DNA from 4 places in the Pseudoalteromonas sp. Ld20 genome. Region 4 is predicted to be linked to each of the others. Evidence: predicted binding sites of a transcription regulator. Region 4 holds the regulator's gene; each other region holds the start of a gene.

Region 1 (3,175 bases), on a different contig from region 4:
ATAAATTGCGCTAATATTAGTCCTAGCAGATAATAATTGATCTGTTAGCTCTGGCATTTTATCTTCATCAAGACGCGCAAGCGTTTCTAATATATTTAATCCTGAGGTTTCCCAAAAGTTGTTAACCCGTGTTGGTTTACCATGTTGGATAGTTAACCAACCATCACGCGCTAAACGTTGTAGCACTTCGCGTAAAGTCGTACGTGTAACACCTATTAATTCTGATAACTCACGCTCAGCAGGAAGAATAGAGCCTGGAGGAAAATCACCATTCCAAATTGATTCAACAATGTACTCTTCCGCAAATCCAGCTGGACTTTTAGCTTTAAAAATTCTCATTCAATTCCCACTCGAGTTATCACATTACATCACTTTATAAGTTAACTGACTGATTGTACCAGATGAAGCCAAACTAACAAGTAAAGTCAGTCAGAACGCCCTCATTTGATTTCCCACTCCAATCTATACTAATAATTAGGATTATCCATAAAAATATAACATCTTGCGTCTTTTACATATTAAAACACAGCGATCACGAAACGCGATATTTTCATCAAAGAATAAATAACAGCGTATAACTTTTTATAGCTACAAGTGATGTTTACCCTTGCGTGTGGTTTAGCGTCTACGTCATAATCTAACTACAGCGTTTTTAATTGGAAGTTTTATGAATTGGTTAGCTAATTTAGCACAGCAACGTACTCCATGGATATTATTGGCAGTGACTGCATTTATCTTTGAAATTGTTGCGTTGTTTTTTCAATATAAAATGGGCTTAGAGCCTTGCATTATGTGTATATATCAACGTACTGCAATGCTGGGATTATTAGTTGCCGGATTAATTGGCGCCATTAAACCAAGCCATTTTATCTTTCGGTTTTTAGGTATTGTGACGTGGGCAACAGCCAGTATTTGGGGTTACCTGATCGCACGTGAGCACATTGATATGCAAACAACGACTGACCCATTTGCTTTTAGTTGTGAATTTGAGCCGAATTTCCCGCTGCCTTTACACGAATGGATACCAAATTTTTTTGCTGCAACCGGTGATTGCGGTAATATTGATTGGGAATTTTTAGGAAAGAGTATGCCTGCTTGGATGGAAGTGATATTTGCAGCATTCAGTATTGTATTAATAACTGTTGTTTTCGCTCGTTTAATCATTAAGAAGAGTCTATGATGCCTGCTTTTTTATCAAGCCAGTTACCTCAACTTAAGCATCTAAAAGTGCGACAGCGACAAGATATAATCGCAATAGCACTTAGCATGCTAAGCCCAATGCAAAAAATCAGTCTACGTATCGCTAAGCTAACTCTATTAATTCCATTGTTTTTCTCACTCGTTTATATTGATGGCTGGCTGATGATACTTGCATTAATTGTCACAGGTATAAGTTATCCAATATTGACAACGCCCGTCGAAATACAATTTTCAAAACCTTTTTTAGCCGAGGCTATTAAACTATATAATAAAGAGAAACAAGGCGAGCAATAGCTCGCCTTTGTAATTAAAGCGTTACTTTTCCTTCTAATTTTGCAACGATTTTGTCACCAATACCTTTAACCTGAGTAAGCTCACCTAGTGATTTAAATTTACCCTGCTTAGTACGGTAATCAATAATAGCCTGCGCTTTTGATTTACCAATACCTGGTAATTGAACCAATTGGTCAACGTTTGCTTGATTAATATTAATAACCTCAGCTTTTTGAGCAATTTTAGCTGTAGCAGGCTTATTATCGACCGCATAACTTGGCAAGGCGACTGCAAAACCAAATAATACGACTATTAAAGTTAAAAACTTCATGTTTCTCCTCCATGATGTCCATTCGTGGACTCAGTTAATAGTTGATAAAGCGATCTCACTTTTTGACTAATTTTAATTAAAGCCATACTGAAAAAGTGTGACCTTTTAAATAAAGTAAATAGCGTCCATCTTGTCAACCGTACCGATAATAAAAAAATAAAAATGTTCACTTGCAAATAGCCGGACAAACATTTACTGTACATAAAAACAGTAATCAATCAAGGTGAATTATCATTCACCAAGCAAGTTGGCAGGAGAAATCATGGCTGTTGTTGTTAAATATGTTGTAGAAAGAAACGGAGTCGAGCGTATGACGTTTACTACTAAAAAAGAAGCTGACGCGTATGACAAGATGCTCGATATCGCTGAATCACTTGAGGCGATGCTAGAAAAGGTCGATGTGCCTTTAAGCGAGCAACAAATTGAATCGCTCGCACTTGAGATTGCAAAAAGCAAAGATGATTTCATGAATGTTTTGAAAGGCGCAAAAGAAGTACCAATTAAGGCTTCATCTGCAAAATCTAAAAAAGAAGTAAGTAGCGTTACTGATCTGAAAAACACAGAAGAAAAAGCAGCCAGTTAACGTTTAGCTAAAATACAAATAAAAAAGGAGCTAATTAGCTCCTTTTTTATTCTTAATTACACATTATGATTAAAGCGATTTCTCGACATCATCAAACAATAGCGTAATTTTTTCACTCGGCGCTGCTGTTGTTAAGCTTACAGCAACAATTGCAATACTTGATAAAATAAACCCAGGAACAATACCGTAAATTAACTTACTGATATGTTCACCATTAACCTCTATCGGCGCATAAAACCACACTAACACGGTTACAGCACCGACGACCATACCAGCTAATGCGCCCTCAAAGTTCATTCTTTTCCAATATAAACTAAATAGAACCAGTGGACCAAATGCAGCGCCAAAACCAGCCCATGCGTTGCTTACTAAGTCTAAAATAGAACTATCTCTATCATACGCTAAGTAAATGGCACAAATAGCAACTAAAGCAACACTGATTCGCCCTACTAATACAAGCTCTTTATCTGTGGCATCTCGACGAATAAATGTCTTATAAAAATCTTCTGTTAACGAGCTTGAGCTCACCAATAGTTGCGAAGATATTGTACTCATAATTGCCGCTAATATAGCGGCTAATAAAAAGCCTGCAATAAGTGGGTGGAAAAGTAATTCAGATAAAACAAGAAATATTGTTTCTGGATCATCAACAACGATGCCATTTTCATAGGCATATGCAGCTCCACATAAACCCGTAGCTACCGCACCTAACGCTGCAACTATCATCCAGCTCATACCTATACGACGTGCGGTAGGCATATCTTTGACGCTTCGAACAGACATAAATC
Region 2 (3,175 bases), on a different contig from region 4:
CATTAACAGCACTACACTGACCGGAATGGCATCTGTCATATCATCCCAATTTACAAACTTTAAATTTTGCAGCATTAAAACTGCAACATATAAAATTGCACCAGCGGTAGCATAAGCAGGGACCATTTTCGCAAGCGGTGCAAAAAACATCATCAATAAAAAACACAGCCCGACCACAACAGCGGTTAAACCAGTACGCCCTCCAACAGACACACCCGCCACCGATTCTATATATGACGTTGTCGTAGATGTGCCAAGTACTGAGCCTGCAATTGTTGCCGTACTATCAGCACTTAATGCTCGTCCTAAGCGAGGCATATTGCCTTTTTCATCGGCTAAACCTGCTTTTTGAGTTACAGCAACTAAAGTGCCTGAGGTATCAAATAAATCAACAAACAAAAAAGCAAAAATAACACTGAGCATAGAAAGCTCAAACGCAGCAGCAAAATCCAATTGCATAAATGTAGGAGCAAGTGAAGGCGGCATAGAAATTACGCCTTGGTATTGCACTAAGCCTAAACTCAGAGAAATCAATGTCACTAATAAAATACTGATCAATACACCACTTTTGAAATCACGAAATAATAACGCCGCGATGACAAAAAAGCTTAAAATTGCAAGTAATGGACCCGCAGAAGTTATATCTCCAAGCTGAACTAACGTGGCTGGACTCGCGACAATAATTCCAGCATTCTTTAACGCAATAAGCGCTAAAAAAGCACCAATGCCTGTCGCTATAGCTTGTTTAAGAACAAGCGGAATCGCGTTAATTATCCACTCCCTCACTTTAAATAAACTTAAAAGCAAAAAAATGCAGCCCGATATAAACACGGCACCTAACGCAGCCTGCCAAGTATGGCCCATACCAAGCACCACACCATACGTAAAAAACGCATTCAATCCCATACCTGGCGCTAACGCTAATGGATAATTAGCCCAAAAGCCCATAATAAAGCAACCAATTGCAGCTGCGATACAAGTAGCAACAAAAGCCGCACCTTGATCCATACCGGCCTCAGCTAACATGGCCGGATTAACAAAAACAATATAAACCATGGTGATAAAGGTCGTTAAACCAGCAATACATTCACGGCGCACAGTCGAATTGTGCGCGCTAATTTTAAATAACGCATCAAGCATAATGATAATTCATTTTCACAGGGGAATAATTTCGTAATTTTATCACAGATTAAAAGAATAATAGGACAAATCACCCGGTCTTAGACTAAACTTACGTAGTGTATAAAAAAAATAACATGCGTGGCATTATGACTGATACATCTCCAATTGGCCTTGATCTTGAACAACAACTTGAAAACGTGTTGTCATTTATAACTCAACCAACAACAGTTGAGAATAAAGACCCCACACCTGAAACATCGGACAAAACAGTAACGAAAGCACTTTACTATTTAAAAAATGAACAAGTCCCTCTGGCCGCTAAATGGATGCGCCTAGCTGCGATGGCAGGCAATCACAAGGCACAGTTTTATCTGGGCTTATTTTTTATTAAAGGCCAAGGCGTACCCAGTAGCATTTTTCATGGTGCGGTATGGTTAACTTTAGCCAGCAGCCAAGGCTATGAACCTGCAACGATCACATTAGCAGATTTACGTAAACACATAACAACACGTCGCTTTAAAGATGCACAATGTTATGCAGCATCATTGTATGAACAAATTCATCAACAACAGTTTTCTCACCTAATCCCATCACAATCCTAGCCAAAGGAATTAAACGATTTTTTAATTCACTAAAAAATAAATATTTGAAATTTAAAAGATTTAAACTTTTCACTTCCGCATTTGATCTATTAAAAAAAATTAAAGGCAGTAATCGTATAAAAAATTGGCAAAAAACGCTTGCACACAAACACTGTATAAACTACTGTATACAAATACTGTATAAACAACCAGTGAGTAGAACCTATGTTACAGCCAATTACTGTTAGAACCGTTAAAAGCTATCAACAAGATAACCTAAGCTCGTCAGTAAATTTAATTCAAATTGAGGATGAGATATCAGCTACTTTTGAACTACTAAAGGTTCTACATCATTATAATAATAAAAATGCATGGACATTATTAATAGCACCAGATCATGTACCAAGTAAAGCCCTGCTGGATTCATGCTCAATTGATACAAGTAAGCTCTTAGTAATAAGACAAAAGCATCTTGTGAATTTAGAATATGTTTTAAATTCTGCATTACATAATGGTAATTTTGCAGCGGTGATAACATGGACTGATATCGTAAAAGATAATCAAATTAGTAATCTCTCACTAAAATTAGACCAAGCTAGCGCAAAGCTATATTGCTTTACTAAGACACAAAACATCACAGAGATAGCATTAGCTCAATAAACTGCTAAAATGCCGTTTTTGAATAAACATATTTGAACTATGACTACACATACTGACAAAACTTGCTTGTGTGGGAGCCTTCAAAGCTACCAAGACTGCTGTGAAAAATTACACTTAGGAACAATACAAGCAACTAGCCCAGAACAGCTAATGCGCTCTCGCTTTGTTGCATATGCCCTAAAAAACGCAAAATATGTTTACCAAACTTATGCACAAGAAAAACAAGCCGAAAACCCTGTTATAGAAATTGCTGACTTTGCTAATAGTTGTCGCTTTATATCATTAAGCGTCATTAGTACTGACCACAACGAAGAAACAGGCTATGTTGAATTTTGCGCTAGTTATTTTTATCAAAATTTGTATTGTCAGTTACATGAAAAATCACAATTTATCAAAGAAAATAAGCTGTGGCGCTATTTAGATGGCGAAATTTTCCCTGTTACTGATATAAAAGTAAATCGTAATGATGAGTGTCCATGTGGTAGCAATAAAAAATATAAAAAGTGCCATAGCGTGTGATCTGACTCTATAAACTTAGCGCTAAATAACTAAATTGCATATAAATAAATCAACACTTAAATACAGAATGCATTCTAAACGAGGGCGTTCAAAAATCAGCTCAAGCACTGCTTGTATGTTAGCTTACCTTATTTTCATTTTAAGGAATGGGGTAACCATAAAAGCAGTTTTTCGAGTAAGTTATCTTGCATAATGGGTTTGGGCACATAATCATCCATCCCAGCTTCAATGCACTTTCTTTTATCACCTGCCATGGCATTTGCTGTCATCGCGATTATTGGAACTTTTGCGTA
Region 3 (3,175 bases), on a different contig from region 4:
CCTTGGCTAAACCATTGGTCATGTACTTTAGTATTCATGGCATTTTGCATTTCTAGCATCACTACTAGTTTACTTAAATTGGCAGACATTTCGATCCCAGTTACTCTATTTAATTACTGCTAATAATACAGATAAATTAAGTTTGATGAAATTGTTTATCTTGCTAGTCTGTCATCTAGCCGCACGTTTCAAAAATTACCAAGGGAATTACATGCTAAAACCTATTTTATTTGCTTGCTCTATGCTTATAACAGCATCGGTATCAGCTGCAACCGCAACGAATATTGCCTCAGCAGCTGAAAAAGTCAGCCCACTGATGCCTGGACTGACTATACCTGCAACAACATTAAAGAATAAAGATGGTCACAATGTTGATCTTACTGAGCGTTTTGCAGAAAAAACAACGGTGTTAATAGTGTATCGAGGTGGCTGGTGCCCGTATTGCTCAAAGCAACTTGCGAGTATACAAAAAATAGAAGCTGAACTAGCTGAATTAGGTGCACAAATTATTGCAATCTCACCAGACAGCCCTGAAAAGCTCGCTGAGAGTAAAATTGACACCCCTAATTATCAGTTACTTTCTGACGATAGCCTTACCTTAAGCCAAGCGCTTGGCCTTGCATTTTATTTAGATGATAAAACAGCGACTATTTACCGTAATAAACTAGGGGTGAATTTTGTGTCCCTCGATGGTAAAGCTAAAGTTGCACTGCCTGTGCCTGCGGTATTTGTGGTAGATAAAAAAGGGCTCGTGCATTTTCAATACGCTAACCCTAACTATAAAGTACGTCTGACCGAAAATTTATTACTTGCTGCTGTTAAATCAGTGTCTGAGCAGTAATATAGCCAAATAGCAGAGCCTATGCTCTGCTTACCTTCCTGTGGTAAATTCTTGCCATGAATTAATCAAATCAATAAAGTCTTCAAACCCACAACCACTGCTTAAACCATTTTCTTCAAGCATTAGCTCATCGTCTTGATATGCGATTAAATCTTCAGAATCTTGGTGTAATGCGTGCGCTTCAAAAATAGCTTCGTCTTTATTTAAGATCAAATCAATTTCTTGGCCTTGTAAAGTCAGCGGCTCAAAGCTACTTGCAACTGATGCTATTAATGCTTGTACCATGGCTATTTTTTCTTTACCAATTTCTTCGTTAAGCCAACGGCCTATTACTGCATGTTCGCTGCTAATTTTAATGCGCAGGCCACTGATTGGATCGCGTATAAATTGATATTCCATATATATCACTTATGAACCTATAATTATGCAATTATACCCAAATTGTAAAAGCACAACACCAAAAACAATAATAGCGCCAAAGGGCGCTATTATTAACTTCTAACGTCATGATCTATAGCGAGCGGCATCAATTATCGACCATAAGTAAATAATAGGTACTAGTACAAAACCGATTAATACATAAACAAGCGCATAACTTATAATAATGGCTAGTGCAAAAAAGATAGCCGACAAAATACGTCCTTGCACCAACTGCCCTAAACCTGGAAAAAAGATATTACAAATTGCCGCAATTACATTACCGCCAGAACCTTGATCTGCCATGTTAACCTCAATTATTAATTTAATTTCTTATTAGATACTTACACACATCATGCCAATTATTAAAACCGATTAAAATCAAAAACTTAAAATAATATAGCATCATTTCTTTTTACCAAAATCGTTATTTTCACTAAATATAAGTCAAATTTACTACGGTAACATTATCATGCGCATGATAGCTTAGCTAAAAAACTCACTAAATAGAATAAAGAACATTTTTTAAATTAACTGTTTATAAAAACAGTATTTTATTTAGCCTAACAAAAACACCTGTTATACTGCCTTCAATATTGATTGAAAAGGCGTGATGATGGACGTTTCAGAATTACTCGATGGCTTAAATGACAAACAACGGGATGCCGTAGCTGCTCCACTACAAAATATGTTGGTGCTCGCTGGTGCTGGCTCTGGTAAAACTCGAGTACTGGTTCATCGTATCGCGTGGTTAATGCAAGTTGAGCAAGCTTCGGCTTACAGTATTTTTGCGGTAACCTTTACTAATAAAGCAGCTAAAGAAATGCGCTCTCGCGTTGAAGAAGCCCTTCAAGCTCCTGTTGGTGGAATGTGGATTGGTACTTTCCATGGCTTATCACACCGTATTTTACGCGCCCATCATCGCGAAGCTAATTTGCCAGAGGCATTTCAGATTTTAGACTCTGACGACCAGCTGCGCATGATCAAGCGCTTATTAAAAGCCATGAATATTGATGATAAAAAATGGCCTGCTAAACAGTTTGGTTGGTATATCAGTGCCAAAAAAGACGAAGGCCTGCGCCCTAAAGATATTCAAGCTTATGACATCAACGAACAAATGATGTTAAAAGTGTATACCGCTTATCAGGAAGCATGTGACCGTGCCGGTTTAGTCGATTTTGCAGAAATTTTACTACGCAGTTTTGAAGTTATAAAAAATAACCCCACCTTGCTTCGTCATTACCAGCAACGCTTTGCCCACATGTTAGTTGACGAGTTTCAAGATACCAATACTATTCAATATGCATGGCTTAAATTGCTGGCAGGCGACACTAATAGTATTATGATTGTTGGCGATGATGACCAAAGTATTTACGGCTGGCGTGGTGCTAAAATTGAAAACATTAAACGTTTTTTAACCGACTTTAAGGCCGAAACTATTCGCCTAGAACAAAATTATCGTTCTACTGCTACCATTCTAAAAGCGTCTAATGCACTCATTCAAAATAACTCAGATCGTATGGGCAAAAGCCTCTGGACTGATGGTAATGATGGTGAGCCAATCTCAGTTTATGCTGCCTTTAACGAATTAGATGAAGCACGCTTTGTTAGTAGTAAATTACGCAGCTGGTTGAACGCGGGGAACGCCCTGCAAGATGCCGCTATTTTGTACCGTAGTAATGCACAATCACGCGTTCTCGAAGAAGCTATGCTCCAAGAAGGTTTAAAATACCGCATTTATGGCGGTATGCGCTTCTTTGAACGTCAAGAAATTAAAGATGCGCTCGCATATTTACGCTTAGTAGGTAATCGCCAAGACGATGCCGCTTTTGAGCGAGTAATTAACACCCCAGCCCGTGGTATAGGTGATAAAACCCTGAGCCATATACGCGACTGTGCCCGTAGCGAATCATTACC
Region 4 (3,175 bases):
TTGAATCACATCCCCAGTATCATTACCCCATGCATTACGTTTATAGGTAACGACAGCTGCCAATTGCTTAATTGATAACTGCTTAACAAATGCTTGCATCGCAGTACCTGGGCGACCATTAATCACCACATCAATATGATCATTAATATCCCCCAACACTACAGGATTACCTTTGAGCGCAGGAAATACACCTGGTAAACCCATTCCTGTTGGTTGATGGCATGCGGCGCAACTAGCCATATACACTTGCTCTCCCAACACCATTAACTCCTCTTTAGGGAGGGTTTGGTCAAGCAGGGCTGCATCTGCTGCTGCTGCCGTTTTTTTGGCTTGCTTCGCTTGTTGCAACCAATCGGTAAACGCTTGCTCAGACTTAGCCTCAACAACAACAGGCATAAAACCATGATCTTTACCACATAGTTCAGCACACTGACCTCGATAAATTCCCTCTTCATTAATTTTGGTCCACGTTTCATTGATAAAGCCAGGGTTTGCATCTTTTTTAACAGCAAAATCAGGTACCCACCAAGAGTGGATAACATCGTCTGAAGTCATCAAAAAACGTACTTTTTTATTAATTGGTAATACCAATGGTTTATCAACTTCAAGTAGATAGGTGTTTGTTTTATCTGCTTGGTTGGAAATTTGATCTTGAGGGGTTGATAGAATAGAGTAAAAAGCAACGTCTTCACCCATGTATTCATAATGCCACTTCCACTGCGACCCCGTAATTTTAATGGTCAAATCAGCTTTGCTGGCATCTTCCATCGAAATTAGAGTTTTAGTAGCGGGTACCGCCATAGCGATTAAGATTACAAATGGTATTGCCGTCCAGAGGATTTCTACTTTTGTACTTTCATGGAATTGGGCAGGTTTTGCCCCTTTTGATTTTCGGTGATGGATTAGTGCCCAAAACATAACCGCGAACACAATTACACCAATCACACAACATATAATAAATATTGTCATGTGCAGTTGATAAACATCATTACTTATATCTGTTACGCCCTTTCGCATATTAAATTGGCTATTTGCCAATACTTGCTGCGGTAGAACAAACAATATAAGCCACAAGGTAGAGCTCAGTTTACCCATGTGACGACTCCTTTGAATGCTATTGCAAAAATGCAAAGCGAAAAGGCGGCACTGCTATTAAATCGCGCCAATTCGTTTATTGTTATTTTAACTGAAAGTTAACAATTCATTTATGCCACAGGCATAAACACACTCATTAAAGAGCAATTGTTAATACAGTGTATTAACCAATTAGTTAAAAAATGAACAATTAGCAAGTTTTAATGGCAATTAAATTTTATTTTACTGCAAAAATAACAACTAAAAATCAGCGCGTTATTTTCCAAAGGAAGGCAATATTAAATAGCTAAAAGCAGTGGATAAGTAGGGGTAATAAGGCTTTGAATGGTACTTACAAGTGTGGGTTCTAATATATTAGGGGTTAAAAAATGTAAAGCATCAAACTTCAGCTATTTGATGCCACTCTATGAAAAAGTTATTACATCCAATCGGCGTTACGAATAACACCAACAGCCAAACCTTCTATATTGAAAGATTCATGCTCTAGATCAACTTCAATTGCGCAGAAGTCATCATTTTCAGCATGTAAGAAAACTTTTTTCCCAGCTTTTTCAATACGCTTAACGGTTACATCATCATCAACACGTGCCACCACTACTTGGCCATTTTCAGCCACTTGAGTACGATGTACAGCTAATAAATCACCATCCATAATGCCAATATCTTTCATGCTCATGCCTTGTACACGCAGTAAAAAGTCAGCAGCTGGCTTAAATAACAGCGGATCAACTTGGCAATGGCTTTCAACATGTTGCTCAGCCAATATTGGTTCACCCGCGGCCACCCTACCAATAAGCGGTAAACCTAGTTGCTCTGGCTCATCTTCTTCAACCAGTTGAATACCTCGGCTTGCACCAGGTTTCATTTTAATCACACCTTTTTTAGCAAGTGCTTTTAAATGCTCTTCTGCCGCATTTGCACTTTTAAAACCTAGCGTCTGCGCAATTTCTGCACGCGTTGGTGGCATGCCTGTATCTTTGATAAAAGCTTTAATAAGTTCGAGAATTTGAGCTTGGCGATTCGTTAATGGGCGCATACAACTGGGTTTCCATACAGTACATTTAACTGTGAGTATATACAGTTATATGAAAATCGCAAATTTAAATTGGCTTAAATAAAACCATAAATATTGATTGAATTTATTAGTATGAAGTTACCGATATGAATGTTAAAAAGTATAAAGTAAATTTAAACCCATTGGAGAATATGAACATATGAGTATTTGGTATCAACCTATCACCCTTGAACAATGCAAAAATCTTGATAACGGTATAAGTGGACAAGGCACATTAATGAAAACCATGGGCATTGAGATTAGTGAAATTGGTGACGATTACCTCGTTGCAACTATGCCAGCTATCCCTGAGCATCATAACCCAATGGGAATAGTGCACGGTGGTGCTAATGTTGTTTTAGCTGAAACCGTCGCCAGTTATGCCGCTAATTTTGTGGTCGATTTCACAAACTTTTACTGCGTTGGACAAGAGATCAATGCGAACCATTTAAAAGCATCACGTAATGGCACGTTAACAGCAATAGCTAAGCCACTGCATTTGGGTAAGCGAACATCTGTATGGGAAGTAAAAATAACCAACAGCCGAGGTGAATTATGCTGCGTATCGAGGATGACCGCAGCAGTTGTTGAGCGTAAAATTAGCTCTGAACAGGATAAATAGTAATTTCAACACCGGCACCTATTGCAGATATGCGTAACAAGGTATCAACCTGTAATGCTTGATTAAAGCACTTTGGCGAGGTACCTGATTCAAAGCCAAGATCAAAAGTACGCTTTGAGCACGATAACCATTGTTTTAATGCTGCACGCGAACACGACTCTATTAACTCGCATAAGTGATTAATCGCCTTATCAGGAGAGGTTACTTCTCCTTTAGATTCAATGCGTGCAAGCTGTCGGTACTCATCTTTATCATAATGTAAAACCACAGCACTCTTTTTTAAGTCTGCAACTAACAGGCTAATATCTTGTTTGGATTCAAGCTCAAGATCTACATTTAAAAATTGAATTTCCGACATTATTTCTCTTTTATCTCACATTAAAAACAATGCAAACTTTAACCTA

What was found. Region 4 encodes LexA, which represses DNA repair genes until DNA is damaged. Its sites were predicted from a motif close to TACTGTATNNNNATACAGTA; they were not measured.
Region 1: ACJJVX_RS09705 (YebG family protein) is a predicted target of LexA. The motif match lies at 1,998-2,017, and genes of this name have one in related genera.
Region 2: ACJJVX_RS16520 (SulA-like leucine-rich domain-containing protein) is a predicted target of LexA. The motif match lies at 1,899-1,918, and genes of this name have one in related genera.
Region 3: uvrD (DNA helicase II) is a predicted target of LexA. The motif match lies at 1,791-1,810, and genes of this name have one in related genera.

The regions. Positions count from the first base shown of each region.
Region 1 is NZ_JBISHB010000033.1:237,669-240,843, reverse strand. It holds gene fadR (fatty acid metabolism transcriptional regulator FadR) at 1-339, opposite strand, end outside; gene dsbB (disulfide bond formation protein DsbB) at 668-1,180, shown strand; gene ACJJVX_RS09715 (hypothetical protein) at 1,177-1,494, shown strand; gene ACJJVX_RS09710 (ComEA family DNA-binding protein) at 1,508-1,804, opposite strand; gene ACJJVX_RS09705 (YebG family protein) at 2,067-2,387, shown strand; gene putP (sodium/proline symporter PutP) at 2,457-3,175, opposite strand, start outside.
Region 2 is NZ_JBISHB010000041.1:192,707-195,881, forward strand. It holds gene ACJJVX_RS16510 (NCS2 family permease) at 1-1,140, opposite strand, end outside; gene ACJJVX_RS16515 (tetratricopeptide repeat protein) at 1,269-1,724, shown strand; gene ACJJVX_RS16520 (SulA-like leucine-rich domain-containing protein) at 1,929-2,363, shown strand; gene ACJJVX_RS16525 (YchJ family protein) at 2,403-2,882, shown strand; gene ACJJVX_RS16530 (response regulator) at 3,017-3,175, opposite strand, start outside.
Region 3 is NZ_JBISHB010000046.1:67,564-70,738, forward strand. It holds gene ACJJVX_RS20535 (dUTP diphosphatase) at 1-89, opposite strand, end outside; gene ACJJVX_RS20540 (peroxiredoxin-like family protein) at 212-841, shown strand; gene ACJJVX_RS20545 (YacL family protein) at 872-1,240, opposite strand; gene ACJJVX_RS20550 (hypothetical protein) at 1,346-1,564, opposite strand; gene uvrD (DNA helicase II) at 1,875-3,175, shown strand, end outside.
Region 4 is NZ_JBISHB010000028.1:40,885-44,059, reverse strand. It holds gene coxB (cytochrome c oxidase subunit II) at 1-1,095, opposite strand, end outside; gene lexA (transcriptional repressor LexA) at 1,514-2,131, opposite strand; gene ACJJVX_RS05095 (PaaI family thioesterase) at 2,310-2,771, shown strand; gene ACJJVX_RS05090 (hypothetical protein) at 2,749-3,129, opposite strand.